DNA from 3 places in the Fusibacter sp. JL298sf-3 genome. Region 1 is predicted to be linked to each of the others. Evidence: riboswitches for the same ligand, from Rfam matches in the RefSeq annotation. Region 1 holds a riboswitch; each other region holds the start of a gene.
The links. Region 1 has a riboswitch for S-adenosylmethionine ahead of metK (methionine adenosyltransferase). Riboswitches for the same ligand answer to the same signal wherever they lie in the genome.

Region 1 (5,613 bases):
TGCCCTATCGGGAAATGGTGGTGGAAGTTTCAGAGAGACCGGCGGTTTTGAAGAACAGTACGTTGAAAACAGTGTACACCCCGCTCCACGGCACCGGTGGGCAAACGGTAACAGAGGTATTAGATGCCGTAGGCTACAAAGGGCTTATTCCCGTGCCGTCCCAGATGGCACCAGATGGTGAATTTCCAACTTGTCAAGAACCCAATCCAGAGTCTGAAGCCGCATTTGATGAGGCGCTAAAAGTCGCCGCAACGTCAGCGGCCGACCTTATTGTGGCAACAGACCCCGATTGCGACCGCATCGGCTTTATGGTTAAGACGAACTCAGGTTATCAAATGATTTCAGGCAATCAAATCGGCAGCCTGTTTATGGAGTACCTGCTCTCGAGTCGAGAGGGGTTGACCCCGAGGCAGTATGTGGTCAACACCATTGTCTCTTCTGACCTAGCAAAGGCGCAGGCCGCACATTACAACGTTGCGTTGAAGCAAACGCTCACGGGCTTTAAGTTTATCGGCGAGCAGATTGAGCTGGATACCGAAGGCTTTATCATGGGCTACGAAGAGAGCTTTGGCTATCTTTTTGCGCCGCATGTCAGAGACAAAGACGCCGTTATGGGGACTTTAATCGCCGTTGAAATGGCCTCGTATTACAGGGAGAAAGGGCTGACACTTGTCGACGTCCTCGAAGCAGTGTACAGACGTCACGGCTACTATATAGAAGAAACCGTGTCTATAAAATTTGAAGGGAAATCCGGACAAGCGCAAATGGCAGAAGTCCTCTCGACATTCAGAACAAAGAAATTGTTCGATTACGAAAGTAAAATCGACTACATGGAAGACGAAACCGGCCTGCCGAAGTCCAATGTCCTCAAATACTATTTAGATGCGCATTCGTGGGTAGTCCTCAGACCGTCCGGCACGGAACCCAAGTTAAAAGTCTATTTTTCAATTGCCGGAGACGATCGAGCACAGACACAAAAGCGTCTTGAAACGCTGAAACAAATGATACTGGAAAAGGTGAACCATTCGTGAATTTTGAATCTATAAAAAAACCGCATTTGACATTTAAGAGAGCGTTGGCAACCAACACGAGACTAATGGGCGTCGTTGGGGTCGTGGCGTATTTTGAAGACACTTCAAAGCGAGAAGTCGTTCAAATTTATCACCTCGATTATGAAAGTTATGGCATCGATGGTTTTCATCATTTGATTGAACCGAAAGCCGACGAACTGGAAGTCCTGATACTCGGCGTTACAGGCGGGTTAGGTGGCGAAATGCGCCCCATCGACTACGAAGCGTTTGTCTTTTTAATTAAATCTGCCTATGTGGTGGACGAAGAGTGCCTCGATGCGCTCGTCGACTTTGAATGGTTTGAGGAGCAGTTTCACACGTTGTACGCATCGCTTACAATTGAAGAAGAAGCGGCGCTGTACGGGTATTTATCGCCTGAAATCAACAGCCCTGAAGCTTTGATCAATTATTTGGTGATGCGCGTCGTCGGATGCGATTACAACGCAACGCTTCCACTCTACCAAGCGTTTGATATGGATGAATCCTTTGAACTCGTCTCCCAGCCTCAAACCTTGATAAAAAATAGCGTCAGTTTCAAGGGCAAGCGCGGGGAAATCGAAGTGTTCTCGGCAGAATCTATTGTAGATATCGGCGAGCGATACGCCCTGATGGTGAGTGAAATCGAGGTGGACAGGGCGCATATGCGGGTCGTTAAGGCGCGGAAGACGGAGGCGCTCAGCATGAGCAGCATCGAGGCGGCGTTTAATTTAAACAAGCCGGAGCACATGGTGGTTTGTCATGTGGACGACGCATTTTTTGAAAGGCGTTTTGCCTTTGACAATCCGGAGATGATGAAGCAAACTTATGCCTTTGGCAGCCTTTACATCGAGTTCAATAGGGACAATCACCACGTGGGCGAAAACCCTTACTTTCTCAATGGCGACGTCTACTGCATGTACTTCTTTTCCCAATCGGGACAATTGATTATCTGCAGTCTGGACCCTGAAAATGTCAAGGCAATCGACGGTTATTTCACAGAAAATGGGGTATACGATAAGAGTCTCTTTAGGATTTGTGAAATGAAGATGGACGATCCGTTGCTGCTGTCGTTCATCAACAGCAGTTACGACAATTTGTTTGATTTTCTCGCAATGCACTAAAAAAGTGCTTGCTTTCTCATGGGCACTATGCTATGATTACCTAGTAATTTTAACTAAACATTTCCTTATCAAGAGCGACGGAGGGATAGGCCCTATGAAGTCCGGCAACCGGTGACACACGGTGCTAAATCCTACAGATTTTAAGAATCTGAAAGATGAGGTTGAGCAAATACCTCTTCTTGTAGTGAAAAGGTATTTTTTTTATGTAAAAGACGCCGCAACAGGTGTACTGTTATTAAAGTCAATCATATTTTATGGAGGTGTATGATGGGAAGAAGAAGACTGTTTACTTCTGAATCGGTAACTGAAGGGCATCCTGATAAGATTTGTGACCAAATCTCCGATTCAATTTTAGATGCTATTTTTGCACAGGACCCAAATGCGAGGGTGGCTTGTGAAACGTCTGTGACCACTGGTCTCGTTTTGATAGCAGGTGAAATTACAACTAACTGCTATGTCGATATCCAGTCGACGGTGAGAAACACCATTAAAGAAATTGGTTACGATAGAGCGAAATACGGTTTTGATGGGGAAACTTGTGGCGTCATCGTCGCTATAGACAAGCAATCAGACGACATCGCTTTAGGTGTTGACAAAGCTTTAGAGAGCAAAACAGGTGAAATGAACGACGCAGTTGAAGCAGTTGGCGCCGGCGACCAAGGGATTATGTTCGGCTACGCTTGTAACGAAACACCTGAGTTGATGCCGCTTCCAATTGCCCTTGCACACAAACTGGCCAGAAGACTCTCAGAAGTGAGAAAAGACGGTACTTTGGATTACCTTCGACCTGATGGGAAGACTCAGGTGACGGTGGAATACGATGAAAACGATAGACCGGTGCGCGTCGATACGGTACTGGTATCGACACAGCACTCTGAGCGCGTATCAGTAGAGCAAATCAAAGCGGATTTGATTAAGCACGTCATCGAGCCGATTATTCCGGCGGCGTTGTTAGACAATACGCGCTACCTCGTCAACCCGACAGGTCGTTTTGTCATCGGTGGGCCACAGGGCGATGCCGGTCTTACAGGCCGTAAGATTATTGTCGATACGTACGGCGGTTACGCGAGACATGGCGGCGGTGCATTTTCAGGAAAAGATCCTACAAAGGTCGACCGTTCAGCGGCTTATGCGGCACGCTATGTAGCGAAAAACGTCGTCGCAGCCGGATTGGCGGATCGCTGTGAAATCGAACTGGCCTACGCTATTGGCGTAGCGCATCCCGTTTCGATTATGGTGGAGACTTTTGGTACGTCAAAAGTGGATGAAGCGCTCATTGAATCACTTGTTGAAAAGCACTTTGACCTCAGACCGGGCGCGATTATTAAAGAGCTCGATCTCAGAAGACCTATCTACAAGCAGACGGCGGCATACGGTCACTTCGGTAGAACCGATGTCGAGTTGCCTTGGGAAAGAACGGATAAAGCGGCAGCACTTAGAGAAGCAGCCGGTCTTTAAGCCGACGTTTAATACGATTTTAAGAGCCGATAGGCGCACGTATGATCTCATACGTTGCGCCTATTTTTAATTTTACGACTGGTGTAGAGAGAAGAATGCCGCTTCAAAATGGAGAGATGCCTATATGAAAAGCGTTTAAAATCCTATATAATAGAAAGTAATTCAGAAGAAAAGATGGTGACGACATGGTAGTAGAAGGCATACTGATAGATATTATCTATTACAATGAAGAAAACGGATACGTCATCGGGAACCTAGAGACGCTGGACGACGTGCACTGTGTAAAGGGGGTCGTGCCGTTTGTAAAGGAAGGCGACCGACTTCGCATAGAAGGTGATACGGACGAGCACCCCTTTTACGGCGAGCAGATTAAAATCAATCGAGTAGAGCACGTTAAGCCCAGTGATCGCGAAGAAATTCTTAAGTATTTAGCTTCCGGTGTCATAACGGGAATTGGGGAGTCGACAGCGCAGAGCATCGTCGACCACTTTGGTGAAGCTTCACTTGAAATCATTGAGAAGACCCCTGAGAAACTGCTTGAAATATCGGGTATTGGCGATAAAAAGCTCGAACAAATCGTGATGAGCTATCACGAAGCATACGCACTTAGGGATTTTATTATGTATTTTCAGTCCCTAGGCCTTACAGTAAACGCCGCTATGCGGGTTCACAAGATATTTGGTCTCGAAGGCGTGGAGAAAGTTCAGAACAACCCGTACTTGTTGGCTGCGGAAATTCCGGGATTCGGTTTTAAACAAGCAGACGAAATCGCCATGCGAATGGGGATTGAGATGCACGCCCCTTTTCGGATAGAGTCCGGGGTGGTGCACCTTTTGTCTAAAACATCGCTTTCAGGGGACACGTATATGACTGCTGAAACCCTTGTAAAGCAAACAGCTCTGACGCTTCAAGTCACTCAGGACGAGGTGTTGATGCAGCTTAGGGACATGGCCGTGAGAGGCGGCGTGTACCTTGAAAACGCAGAGGGGGTTCAACGCGTCTACTTGCCCAGTTTGTATTACGCAGAGCAACAGGTGGCGGGGAAGCTGTTCAACTTGATGCGAGATGTAAAAACACTGACGAAATTCGATACGACTAAGTTTATTAAAGCTTATGAGGAAGACAAGGGCATCCTCTTGGCAGAACTTCAAAAATCGGCTCTCGAAATGGCTTTATCCGCCGGGGTTTTCGTGCTCACCGGTGGACCGGGGACGGGTAAGACGACGTTAATCAATGCCATGATTCACGCTTACGAGCAGTTAGGACAAAAAGTCGTTTTATGTGCACCGACGGGCAGAGCGGCAAAGCGCATGTCTGAGGCAACGCTTAGAGAGGCCAAGACGATTCATCGGCTTTTGGAGTTTCAAGGGGAAAATCAATTTGCTAAGAACGAAAGCGAACCCCTGATGTGCGATGTGGTGGTGGTGGACGAAATCTCTATGGTGGACATCGTTTTGATGTACCGCCTGCTCGACGCCGTTAAGCCGGGGACGCATTTGATTCTCGTCGGCGACTCAGATCAGTTGCCCTCTGTGGGACCGGGCGCCGTCCTAAAGGATATTCTCGGAAGCGACACGGTACCGAATGTGGCTCTCGACGAAATTTTTAGGCAATCGGAATCATCTTTGATAGCGGTTAACGCCCATGCCATCAACCAAGGAGAAGCGCCGCTGTTGAACCAGCAGGACAAAGATTTCTTCTTCATTAATCGACCGAAAACGGCTTCAATTAAAACCGAGATTCAGAATCTCGTCGGCAAACGCCTTCCGGAATACTATGGGTTTAACCCCATTGAAGACATACAAATTCTTTCGCCGATGAAAAATTCGGAGGCGGGGATTAACGCCCTTAACGACATGCTTCAAAATGTATTGAACCCCGCTAACAAAGAGAAAAAAGAACGGCATTTCGGCAAAAAATTGTTCCGCGAAGGGGACAAAGTCATGCAGATTAAAAACAATTACAATCTCGAGTGGCAAACGGCG
Region 2 (5,613 bases), 910 kb from region 1:
TTCTCTTAGCGCTTCTTTTAACTGACGGCGCCCCGTCGGGTTGAGCCGTTCGCCGACAAACTTAGGTGTTTCCCCGATGACAACGGTCTGCGCATAGGAGCAAACTCTTGTCTTTTTTTGTATAGATCGAACTTTTGGTTTTCGATTTTCGAGGATTCTCGCAGCAATGCGCACAGCTTCCTCAGTCGTTCCGCAACAGCCGCCGAGATGCGCGACCCCCATAGAGTAAAAGGCCGTCATAACCCTTTCATAGGTCTCTGCATCAAAAGCGTAGACAGTTTCGCCGGCTTCTATGGTCGGAAGTCCCGAGTTGGGCTGAACCACAATCGGCACGTCGGTTACTGCTATCAATTGCTCGACGAGGGGATACAAGCCCTCCGGACCAAAGGAGCAATTGAGACCTAGAGCCGCTACGCCGAGGGCTTCTAATGTGACGGCCATGCTCTCAATAGCCGTTCCTGTAAAGGTGCGCCCCGTCTCCTCAAAACTCATGGTGCAGATAATTGGCAAATCGCAGTGGGCCTTTACTGCGAGAATCGCGCACTTAGCCTCCAGTAAATCCGTCTGCGTCTCGATGAGAAAGCCGTCCACGCCACAGGCGATGCCCGCTTTCACTTGCTCGACATACAAGTCGTAAGCCGCATCAAAGGTCAAAGTACCTGAAGGTTCCAAAAGGGTGCCGATTGGTCCAAGGTCTTGAACCAGCCATATTTGACGCTCTCTACATGCCTCTGCTGCACGTCGTGCACAGGTCACTGCCGCCGCAACGATCTCTGCCACACTGTAGCCGCTCTCTTTGAGTTTTATCCCATTGGCACCAAAAGTATTGGTGGTAAGCACGTCGGCGCCCGCTTCAATATGCCTTCTGTGAATCTCGTCAATCCACGCCGGATTTTCGATGTTGTAGACCTCCGGTCTCTTGGACACATCGGCACCTTTTTTCTGTAGTGCCGTTCCCATTGCCGCGTCAAAGACCAGGCAATTTTCCATAAGTGCGCGTTTCAATGTCATTTAGTAGTCCTCCTATACGGGCAACCCGTTATTTCACAGTTTAAACAATTGCCACATCCCGTTGCTTTCAGCGCTGTACACGTTTCAGTGGACAACAAAAACAAAACGCTTTTTTCAGGTAACAACATCCCGGTATCCAATGCGGTGACCCCGATATGTCGAAAGGCTGTGAGACGCTCAGTTAATATTTTCGAAACGGTTGTACTCAAATCGCCATACCCCGGACCATAGCGCATGGCCTTCGGGTTGAGCACATCGTTTAAAAATGCTGCATACCCCTCTGCCAACGCAGACGCGCAGGCGTCTACGACAACGCCATGCGACGGGTTCATGAGCATCTCGCGCTCGATGTAACGTACGACTTCTGAACCTACCGTACAAATCACCACCCAGACAGCAGAGGTCTCCAGGGTTAAATGCGTTGCCAGATCGCGGGAACGAACTTCGAGTCCCAATGTCTTAAACACCACCGAACGCTCTAAAACCACCACAGGTAGCTGCGCCGTAAGCGCCGTAAACCGGCAGTGCTCAAGTGTGGCCTCAAATAGTTCCTCGACGCGGTTGCGCCATACCGCGTCATCGGTGTGCCTTAAATAGCGGTATACAGCGGATTTGTCCACAAATGGACGCACCGTGGCCACGGGGTCTCGACGAACATCAGCCATGGACTTTCAGCGCCTTTAAAATTTCGCTGACACTCCGCACCACGCGTTCGCTAATATTGGGCTTGTTGAGCACATAAAAGTGAATTCCATCCACACCGGAGGACAACAAGTCCACAATTTGTTCAAGTGCATAGGCGATACCCGCGTCGACAAGCGCTTCGGGCTTCGTCTCGTACCGCTGTAGGATGCGCTTGAACTTCTCCGGTAGATGCGCGCCGCTAAGCGCCACCATCCGCTCTATTTGAACCTTGTTGAGCACGGGCATAACCCCTGCGATTACAGGAACCTTCACATCGAGACACCGCACTTCATTTGAGAATTCGTAAAACCGCTCGTTGTCAAAAAACAGCTGCGTAATTAAGAAGTCTGCACCTGCGTCGACTTTTTGCTTTAAATGAATCAAGTCGAGCGCCCGGCTTCTGCATTCAATATGCCCTTCCGGGTAGCACGCTGCGCCAATTGAAAAATCGTACCGCGATTTGACGTGTCGAATCAAGTCCGCCGCATAGGCGAAACCATCCGTCGGCTTAGGCGTCTCGCTGGTAATATCGCCTCTGAGCAACAACACATTTTCGATGCCGCTGTGCGCCATGGTGTCCAGTACCCCGTTAATTTCACGCTTTTCCGCCCCTGCGAGGGTCATGTGCGCCAATGATTCGATGCCATGACGTGTTCTGATATCCCGTGCGAGATTCAATGTGTCCGCACCGCGTTCCGTCCCTGCGGCACCGTATGTCACGCTGATAAAATCTGGGGTCTGCTCTGCGAGTTTATCTATGGTATGCAACAGCGCAGCCTTGTCGCCATCGCGCTTTGGTGGAAATATTTCAAATGAAAAAAGCGGTTTCTTTTCTGTGTACAACTGATGAATTTTCACTATTGGCCTCCTTATAGCTCAAACGCTTGGTGAATCGCTTTGACGGCGCCAATGTAATCCGCCTGCGCCACGAGACACGATATGTTAATATTTGAAGTGGTAATCATTTGAATATCGATGCCCGCGCCGGTGAGCGCGCGAAAGACTTTAGCAGCAACCCCCGGCGACGATTTCATGCCCACGCCGATGACGCTGACGCGCGCCACAGCAGGTTCTCCTTTTACAGCCCCTGCGCCGATGCTGTGGGCGACGCGTTTGGCCACTGTAAGCGCCTTCTCGTACGCATGGGATTCGACGGCAAAAGCAATCAGCCGACTGCCGTCCTCAGAATCGCTTTGTGTGATAACATCCACGACAATATGCGCACGGGCGATGGCCTCAAACAAATGCGTAACACCGTTACTCGTCGCCGGTACCCCGTAAACAGTAATGCGCGCATTATCTATGGCATGCGCAACCCCTCTCACAACCGCTTCTTCCATGATAGCCTCCTTTACCCACGTACCTTCGTCGGGTTCAAACGTCGATCTTAAATGCACTTTCAAACCGTTCTTCGCCGCGAGTTCCACACTCCTGAGATGGAGAACTTTAGCCCCTGAACCCGCGAGTTCCAACATTTCATCGTACCCAATTGCGGCTATTTTTCGCGCTTTAGGCACAATTCTCGGATCGGCTGTATAAACGCCGCTGACATCGGTGAAAATTTCCACTGACGTCGCGCCTATTGCCACAGCAATGGCCACCGCACTTGTATCAGAGCCGCCTCTTCCCAACGTCGTGATATCTCTGTTTTCACCGACACCTTGAAACCCCGGCACAATAACAACGGCGCTGTCTTCAAGGTGCTCGAGAATTTTAAAGCCGTCAATCGTCTTGATGCGCGCCTGAGCATGGCGCCCGTCGGTGACAATGCCCACTTGAGCACTGCTCAAAGACAATGCGCGCTCGCCTAGGCCTTCAACAGCAAGTGCCAATAGCCCTGAAGCTACTTGTTCACCGGCCGCAAGCATGACGTCGATTTCTCTCAGATTTACCCCGCCGACAGCTTGCGCTTGTTTCAACAAAGCGTTTGTGACGCCGGCCTGCGCCGAAACCACCACGACCACTTGATAGCCTGCCCTTTTTTTGTCGACCACGCGTTTAGCCACAGTTTCAACAGCAGCCATCGATGTCCCGCCAAATTTAAGCACTACCGTTTCCATGCACATACCTCCTACTCTGTCGTTCACCATTCATCGGGCAACGCATGTATTTTAAAAAAATAAACGCCGCTTTCCGGTAAGAAAGCGACGTTTTAAGCGCACTACTTTCTTATCTTTCGCTCCCATAGGGGAACGCAGGAATTAGCACCACACTGAATGTAGGTTGCCGGGCGTCATAGAGCCTGTCTCTCAGCCACTCTCGATAAGAATCGTGATTTTCAATTATTGAAGATAATACCATAGTTTTTTTTGATATGCAAGATATTTTTGAATTTTTATTGCATAGACGGTCTCGAGTATGGTAAAAATAAATATACAGAGTAAAGGAGGCAGTATGCTTAAATTTGATGAAAAATTTCTCTACGGCGTAAAAGAAATGGATACGGAGCATATAGAACTAATCAATCGAGCGGAGACGTTAATCAACGCTTACCAACAGGAGAATCCGGAAAAAGAGTTGCTCAAATTGCTCAACTTTTTAACAGAATACGTCGTGTTGCACTTTGACCACGAGGAGGCGCTGCAGAGACAGTACGCCTATCCTGCGTATGAAGAACACAAGTACCTGCACGATAATTTTAAACAAGATGTCAGCGACCTCTATCAAGATATTTTAAGAAACGGCTTAACCATGCACTCTAGGCTAAAATTTATGCACCTTTCTTCAGATTGGATTGAAAAACACATTGGAGAAGAAGACAAAAAACTTGCCGACTATCTAAAGAAAAACGGCTATTAAAACCATCACCCCAAAAAAGCCAGTGACGCACGTCCCTTTGGACGTTGCGCTCACTGGCTTTTTTTAGGCTGTTTTATTCAAACCGAATAGCGTCTAACCCTGAAAACGCGGAAGTTCCCACTTTAAACGGCAATGGGACGACAAAATCCACTTGAGATTTAAACATCCGAAACGGGTCGATGGCGATTCTGGAAATCTGTTCTGTGAATACCAAACCACCGGTGCGATTGATGTAATTCAAATCGGCGTTTTGACTGTAGTAATGCACGGCTAACGCCTCTATTTCCAAAACTATGCGCTTAGATTGTGCCACAAAGTCGACACCGTCTGCCTCCTTGAGGACATGAGCAGTTCTATGGTCACACTCGGTGACGATATCACCGCTGTCCTCTCTAAAGAAGCACTGATTCATAAAGCGCTGTTCAGCGTACTTGCCGCCATCGGTTATGACCTCAGAGTAATGAGCCAACACGGGCAAATCGCCCATTGTCAGGAAATACTGCACCACTTTAACACCTTTCAAACGCTGTTGAACTGTATACGGCGTGGTGACGGCGACGCCAGTCCACTGGTTGCCTAAATGATCTTTTCGCGTGACAAATGTCGCCGTCGACGTTTCCGAAAAGAGTTGGTAATTGGTCGTGCCGATTAGATAGCTGTAAAAGCCTCCTGCCCAAGGGTTGTACCACGACTTGGTCCGCGTCGCCGGAAAACAGTGATCGAAGAGTTCCACGCCGTCGGCTGTAAGGGAGAATACGCCACAGGTGAATGCCGGCGCAACTTTAAACTTAAGGTAGCCGTTGTCGACACAGTAGACTTCGTGCCCCTCTTCAACCGCTTTTACAGTGGTACAAGCGCCTTTTGTCTTAAACACCAACGTCTCCAGCGGCAGCCGTCTCTTTTCCGTTTTTATGGAACCCTCTATTAGGCGGACACGCGCTGTCATCGGCAGAAGTGTAGCTACTTGCTGTTCATCGATGCCTTCAACTTCTACAATCGGTGGCCGAGCGTTTTGATCGACGGTCACAGGCGTTAGGTCAAGCGACTCTGTGACGATTGGTGGCACCGTCAGCCGCGTTCCATCGTAAGTCGCCAAAAGTGCACCTCTGTCTGATGTGA
Region 3 (5,613 bases), 470 kb from region 1:
ATGGCCACAGCATAGAAGCGTGCGTTTCTGTCGCATAGGACAACAGGAAAGGGGAATTCAAAATGGAAAAAATAGCAGTCGTTTATTGGAGTGGCACAGGCAACACAGAAGCCATGGCAAACGCAATCGCAGACGGCATCAAAACAGCAGGTGGCGAAGTCGAAGTCTTTCCGGTATCGGAGATAGATGCAAACGCAGCAAGCGCCTACAGCAAACTGTGCCTCGGTTGCTCTTCAATGGGTGCTGAAGTACTAGAAGAAGTCGAGTTCGAACCATTCTTTACAGACCTCGAAAAGAACCTATCCGGCAAAAAAGTCGCACTGTTCGGCTCTTACGGCTGGGGCGACGGCCAGTGGATGAGAGACTGGCAAGAACGCACCGAACAAACCGGCGCCAACCTCTTTGAAGAAGGGTTAATGGTTAACGAAACCCCGGATGCTGAAGGCGTCTCACTTTGTGAAGAATTTGGTAAACGCTTTCAAGCGTATTAAGGTGATAGAACCTTAGATGGCCGAAGACACCCGCGCTAACCCGTGTGGTGGCCGGCGAACAATACAGCGTATTATCGCACAAACAACAAAAGCCATGCGCAGCCGCGCATGGCTTTTCATCGTGAAAGCACTTGTACAAACGTCGAGCCCTTACTTAATCAACGTGTAAATCTCCGACACCGGTCGCCGTGCAGGAGAACGCCCTTCAGAAGCCGGGAGTCCCAGCGGCGTCACCGCCATGAGCTCGTAGCCCTCTTTTTCAAAAGGGATCAGCGCCTCAATAGCCAGAGAAGCAAAGCATGGCCCCGTCATCCAGCAAGTGCCGTACCCGAGATTGGCAGCGGCGAGCATAAAGTTCTCGAGAGAAGCCGCCACATTTTGTAGCCCGGAATTCATGCGTTCGACGCGTTCCGCTTGAGCTTCCATACCGATGGATTTCAGCAGACCCACCTCGCTTTTGGGGTAGGGGCCTACATAGGCGGCCACGAGAATCGGCGCCGACCGGAAAATCGTGTAGTACTTCAGAAACTTAGTCATCTCTTGGGTCTTAGACACATCCCCGACCTTTTCGACGATGTCGTCGTGAACCCCTTCAATCGCTTGGGCGATAGATTCAATCAACGCCTTGTCTTTGATGACAACGTAGTGCCAGTTTTGACGATTTTTGCCCGAAGGGGCATAAGACGCGGCTTTCAGCATCTCTTCAATGTCCATCATTGGCACATCACAGGCCTTAAACTGACGCACACTGTGTCGTTTGTAAATAAAATCTAATGAAGACGACATGGCAACCTCCTAAGTTTGATTTGTCGTCTTCATTGTACAGGCTTTTCCTCGAAAGAACAAGCTAAAATACAGGGACTACAGCGCCTTCATAGTGTTCCAAAATGTACGCTTTAACCTTTTCGCTCTGAAGCGCCTTAATCAAAGCCTGAATCGCCGGATCTTCCAGTTTCTCAGGGAGCACCGTCACAATGTTGGCGTAAGGCGAATCGTCGCCTTCGAGAACAAGGGCGTCCTCCAGTGGGTTTAAACCGGCCTCGAGTGCGTAATTGGTGTTGATAACAGCGGCGTCCACATCTTCAAGCGTCCGAGGAAGCTGTGCGGCGTCAATGGGTTCGAACACAAACTTGCGTGGGTTCTCTAGAACATCTTCAGGTGTGGATTCGAGTTTTTCAGGGTCTTTCAGAGTAATCAGCCCTTCGTTGTGGAGCAGCAAGAGCGCGCGGCCTTCATTGGTTGGATCGTTTGGAATGCTAATGGTGGCGCCGTCTTTCAAATCGGAAAGCGCCTCAGTAGAAGCCGAGTAGACGCCCAGCGGTTCCACGTGGATGGCACCTGCCGAAACGAGTTCGAGACCGTGCTCATCGGCAAAGCTGTTCATGTACGGTACGTGCTGAAAGAAGTTGGCGTCGATTTCGCCTTCGCCGAGAGTGAGGTTGGGTGTCACGTAATCGGTAAACTCCACCACCTCGAGTTCAATGCCTTCAGCAGCGAGGTCGTCTTTAATCAGTGCCAACAGTTCTGCATGCGGCAACGGCGTCGCGCCCACCTTTAAAGTCGTCTCCTCAGCTGTTTCTTTGCCGCAGCCGATTAAAACCCCGGCGAGTACAATCAAAACAAAACCCAAACTTAAAATCTTCTTCATGTGTTATTTCCTCCTGTTTTTTAAAGTGAGATGTGAAACATAATGTCCCGAAGACTGAACCACTTGCACCAACACCACCAAAATGACGAGAGTGGCAAACATAATGTCCAGTCTGAAACGGTGGTACCCATATCGAATCGCCAGATCGCCAATGCCGCCGCCTCCGACGGCACCAGCCATAGCGGAATACCCAATTAAATTAATCGTCGTCGTCGTAGCGCTTAAAATCAGACTCGGGAGCGCTTCTCTGAGCATGACCCCTACGACGATTTGAGGGGTGGAAGCCCCCATGGCCACCGCCGCCTCTACGACGCCGTCGTCCACCTCGCGTAGCGCACCCTCAGTGAGTCTGGCGAAAAAGGGGACGGCTGCAATAATCAGCGGCAACGTCGCCGCATTGGTGCCGATGGCGGTACCGATGACCAACCGCGTAAACGGCATAATAAAAATCATCAAGATGATAAACGGCAGAGAGCGCATAATGTTCACAAGCCAAGAGAGCGCCTCGTACACCGGTGGACACGACAGCAAGTGTCCCCTTCCGATTAGAGTGAGTAAAATGCCGAGCGGGAGGCCGAGCAAAACCGTAAAGAGCGTCGAGACCCCTACCATGTAGAGGGTTTCCAAAGTGGCGGGAAGTAAGAGATTAAACATGGCACACCTCCGTAATCACCTGATGGGCTTCGAGGGCTTTAAGCGTGTCGGCAATAGCGGCATCGCTTCCCGTCAGAGCCACCGTGAGCTCGCCCACCGTTTGACGGCCGTACGTCTCTATCTTTCCGCTGAGGATGTTCACCGTCACGTCGTGTGTGCGAATGAGCTTGCTGAGCACCGGTTGGTCGACATTGCCTCTTTTAAAAATCAAGTGACAGACCGTGCTGTCTTCGGCGTAGTAGGGCGGCACATCGTCGCTTGAGAAAAACTGCCGCGCCGCTTCGTTCTCAGGTTGCGTAAAGAGCTTAACCGTATCGCCGGACGCCACCACTTCGCCGCCTTCGAGAAGCGTCACTTCGTGACAAATGCGCTTGATGACGTCCATTTCGTGGGTGATGACCACCACAGTGACCCCCAAGTTCTCGTTAATTTCTCGAACGAGGTCGAGAATCTGAGCCGTGGTTAAAGGATCCAGCGCACTGGTCGCTTCGTCACAGAGGAGCACATCGGGGGCATTGGCGAGGGCTCTTGCGATGCCGACCCGCTGTTTTTGGCCACCGCTCAGCTGCGCCGGGTAGGCGTCTGCTTTGTCAGAGAGCCCCGTTAAGGCGAGGAGTTCCACCACGCGGCTTCGAATCTCCTGTTTCGACTTATGCATGATTTCAAGTGGAAAAGCGACGTTGTCAAACACGGTTTTGCTGGAGAGCAAGTTGAAGTTTTGAAAAATCATACCGATTTTTTGGCGTTTTCGCTTTAGCGCAGTGCCTTTGAGTGCCATCATGTTGTCGCCGGCGACGAAGACTGTACCGGCTGTAGGTGTTTCCAATCGATTGATACAGCGTACCAGCGAAGATTTGCCGGCGCCGCTGAGGCCGATGATGCCGTGGATGGTGCCGCGCCCGATGTCAATGGAGACATTTTTGAGGGCCTGTACCTCTCGGTGCTCTTTAATATACGTTTTGCTTAGGTTCTGAATGCTGATCATAAAAATCCTTTCTGTTTCACGAGACGGCTGTACCGCATTGTACCTCGGGTAACGAGTTGTTAATATAGCCCTTATATGGCAAAAAAAGACCCCCTTTGCGTGAAAGGGGGTGTGCTTTCACATCTTTGCAGCTTTCGCTGCCGGAATTGGCACCTAACTTAAAATAGGTTGCCGGGTTTCATCGGGCCGTTCCCTCCACCGCTCTGGATATGATTACTTTATGAAACAACAGGGGTCCTTCGCGTTTTGCCACGAAGTCTGTTGTCAAATTAAAAACATTAGTGATGCCTTGCCGCGTTAAATAGTCGCAGAAAGCCTTTCGGCTCAAATCTTGTTGTTAACAACATTAGTAATGCCTCCGGCATCCCTAACCGCTTTTCGCTGACAGCTTTCCGCGTTGAATAGTCGCAGAAAGCCTTTCGGCTCAAATCTTGTTGTTAAAAAAACCGCTCCTGAAAAACAGAAGCGGTTGCGTACAGTCGTCTCCTTATCTTCAGACATAAAGTCTCTGGAATTAGCACCTAATCCAATAGGTTGCCGGGCGTCGCAGGGCCAGTCCCTCAGCCGCTCTTGATAAGCTAATGAAATTGTTGAATCGAATTATACGCTAGTCGGCACTTACTTGTCAATAGGAATCTTCAAAAAAACGATATGTATACATTATACAAAAACGAAAAACTCTTTAAAACATTGTCACAAGTGCGTCTGGTCACATCTTTTCTAGAGAGAAACTCTTATAATGAGGGGGAAATTTAGACCATCCGAAAAAATTCAAGGAGGCATGCGATAATGTTTAATAAGGGGACATGGGAAGGCGCAATCGACGTACGCGACTTCATTCAAAAAAACTACACGCCTTATCACGGCGACGAAGCGTTTTTAGCGGGTAAGAGCACGCGCACTGAGAAACTTTTTGAACAAGTGGAAACGCTGATTCAAGAGGAAATTGAAAAGGGCATCATCGGCATTGAAACCAAATGTTTTTCAGGCATTGACAAATTCGAAGCCGGCTACATGGACAAAGAAAACGAAGTTATCGTAGGCTTCCAAACCGATGCACCACTCAAGCGCATCATGAACCCATACGGTGGATTCAGAATGCTCGAGCAATCACTCGAGGCTTATGGCTACGACATTGAAGACGCTATGGCGGACGATTTTAAAACGTATAGAAAAACACACAACGAAGGTGTTTTTGACGCCTATACACCGGAAATGAAACAGGCGAGAAGCGTGGGCTTGCTCACGGGACTACCGGATGCTTACGGTAGAGGCAGAATTATCGGCGACTACAGAAGAATTCCACTCTACGGCACAGAGCGCCTCATTGCAGAAAAGCGCAAAGATTTTGTCGCACTTGCAGAAAAGCCTGCTACAGAAGCGGTGATGCGTCTTAGAGAAGAAGTCTCTATGCAGATTAGAGCCCTTAAAGCAATTGAAAACATGGCGTCTAGCTATGGTTACGATATTACAAAGCCGGCACAAAACGCCAAAGAAGCGGTTCAATTTTTCTACTTTGGCTACTTGGCTGCTGTTAAAGAAAACAACGGCGCGGCGATGTCATTGGGGAGAAACACAGCTTTCCTAGACATCTTTATTGAAAAAGACATCGCAGCCGGCGTACTCACTGAAGAAGAAGCTCAAGAGCTGATCGACCAATTGGTTATCAAGTTGAGAATGGTGAGACATTTGAGAACCCCTGAGTACAACACTTTGTTCGCAGGCGATCCGACTTGGGTAACAGAGTCTATCGGCGGTATGGGAACTGACGGCAGAACCCTGGTTACAAAGACGGCGTTCAGATTCCTCCACACTTTGACGAACCTCACACCGGC

Region 2: another riboswitch for S-adenosylmethionine. It lies ahead of ACR6HW_RS05670 (aspartate kinase); the one in region 1 lies ahead of metK (methionine adenosyltransferase).
Region 3: another riboswitch for S-adenosylmethionine. It lies ahead of ACR6HW_RS07685 (methionine ABC transporter ATP-binding protein); the one in region 1 lies ahead of metK (methionine adenosyltransferase).

Annotation. Positions count from the first base shown of each region.
Region 1 is NZ_CM132608.1:2,053,670-2,059,282, reverse strand. Features, by position in the region: gene ACR6HW_RS09805 (phospho-sugar mutase) at 1-1,031, shown strand, start outside; gene ACR6HW_RS09800 (hypothetical protein) at 1,028-2,170, shown strand; SAM riboswitch class I at 2,233-2,332, shown strand; gene metK (methionine adenosyltransferase) at 2,438-3,628, shown strand; gene recD2 (SF1B family DNA helicase RecD2) at 3,814-5,613, shown strand, end outside.
Region 2 is NZ_CM132608.1:1,145,727-1,151,339, forward strand. Features, by position in the region: gene ACR6HW_RS05655 (homocysteine S-methyltransferase family protein) at 1-1,011, opposite strand, end outside; gene ACR6HW_RS05660 (hypothetical protein) at 1,008-1,676, opposite strand; gene metF (methylenetetrahydrofolate reductase [NAD(P)H]) at 1,669-2,553, opposite strand; gene ACR6HW_RS05670 (aspartate kinase) at 2,565-3,755, opposite strand; SAM riboswitch class I at 3,862-3,964, opposite strand; gene ACR6HW_RS05675 (bacteriohemerythrin) at 4,090-4,494, shown strand; gene ACR6HW_RS05680 (GNAT family N-acetyltransferase) at 4,568-5,613, opposite strand, start outside.
Region 3 is NZ_CM132608.1:1,581,185-1,586,797, reverse strand. Features, by position in the region: gene ACR6HW_RS07710 (DUF3793 family protein) at 1-38, shown strand, start outside; gene ACR6HW_RS07705 (flavodoxin) at 63-491, shown strand; gene ACR6HW_RS07700 (nitroreductase family protein) at 642-1,277, opposite strand; gene ACR6HW_RS07695 (MetQ/NlpA family ABC transporter substrate-binding protein) at 1,339-2,139, opposite strand; gene ACR6HW_RS07690 (methionine ABC transporter permease) at 2,143-2,793, opposite strand; gene ACR6HW_RS07685 (methionine ABC transporter ATP-binding protein) at 2,786-3,778, opposite strand; SAM riboswitch class I at 3,895-3,992, opposite strand; SAM riboswitch class I at 4,263-4,358, opposite strand; gene pflB (formate C-acetyltransferase) at 4,568-5,613, shown strand, end outside.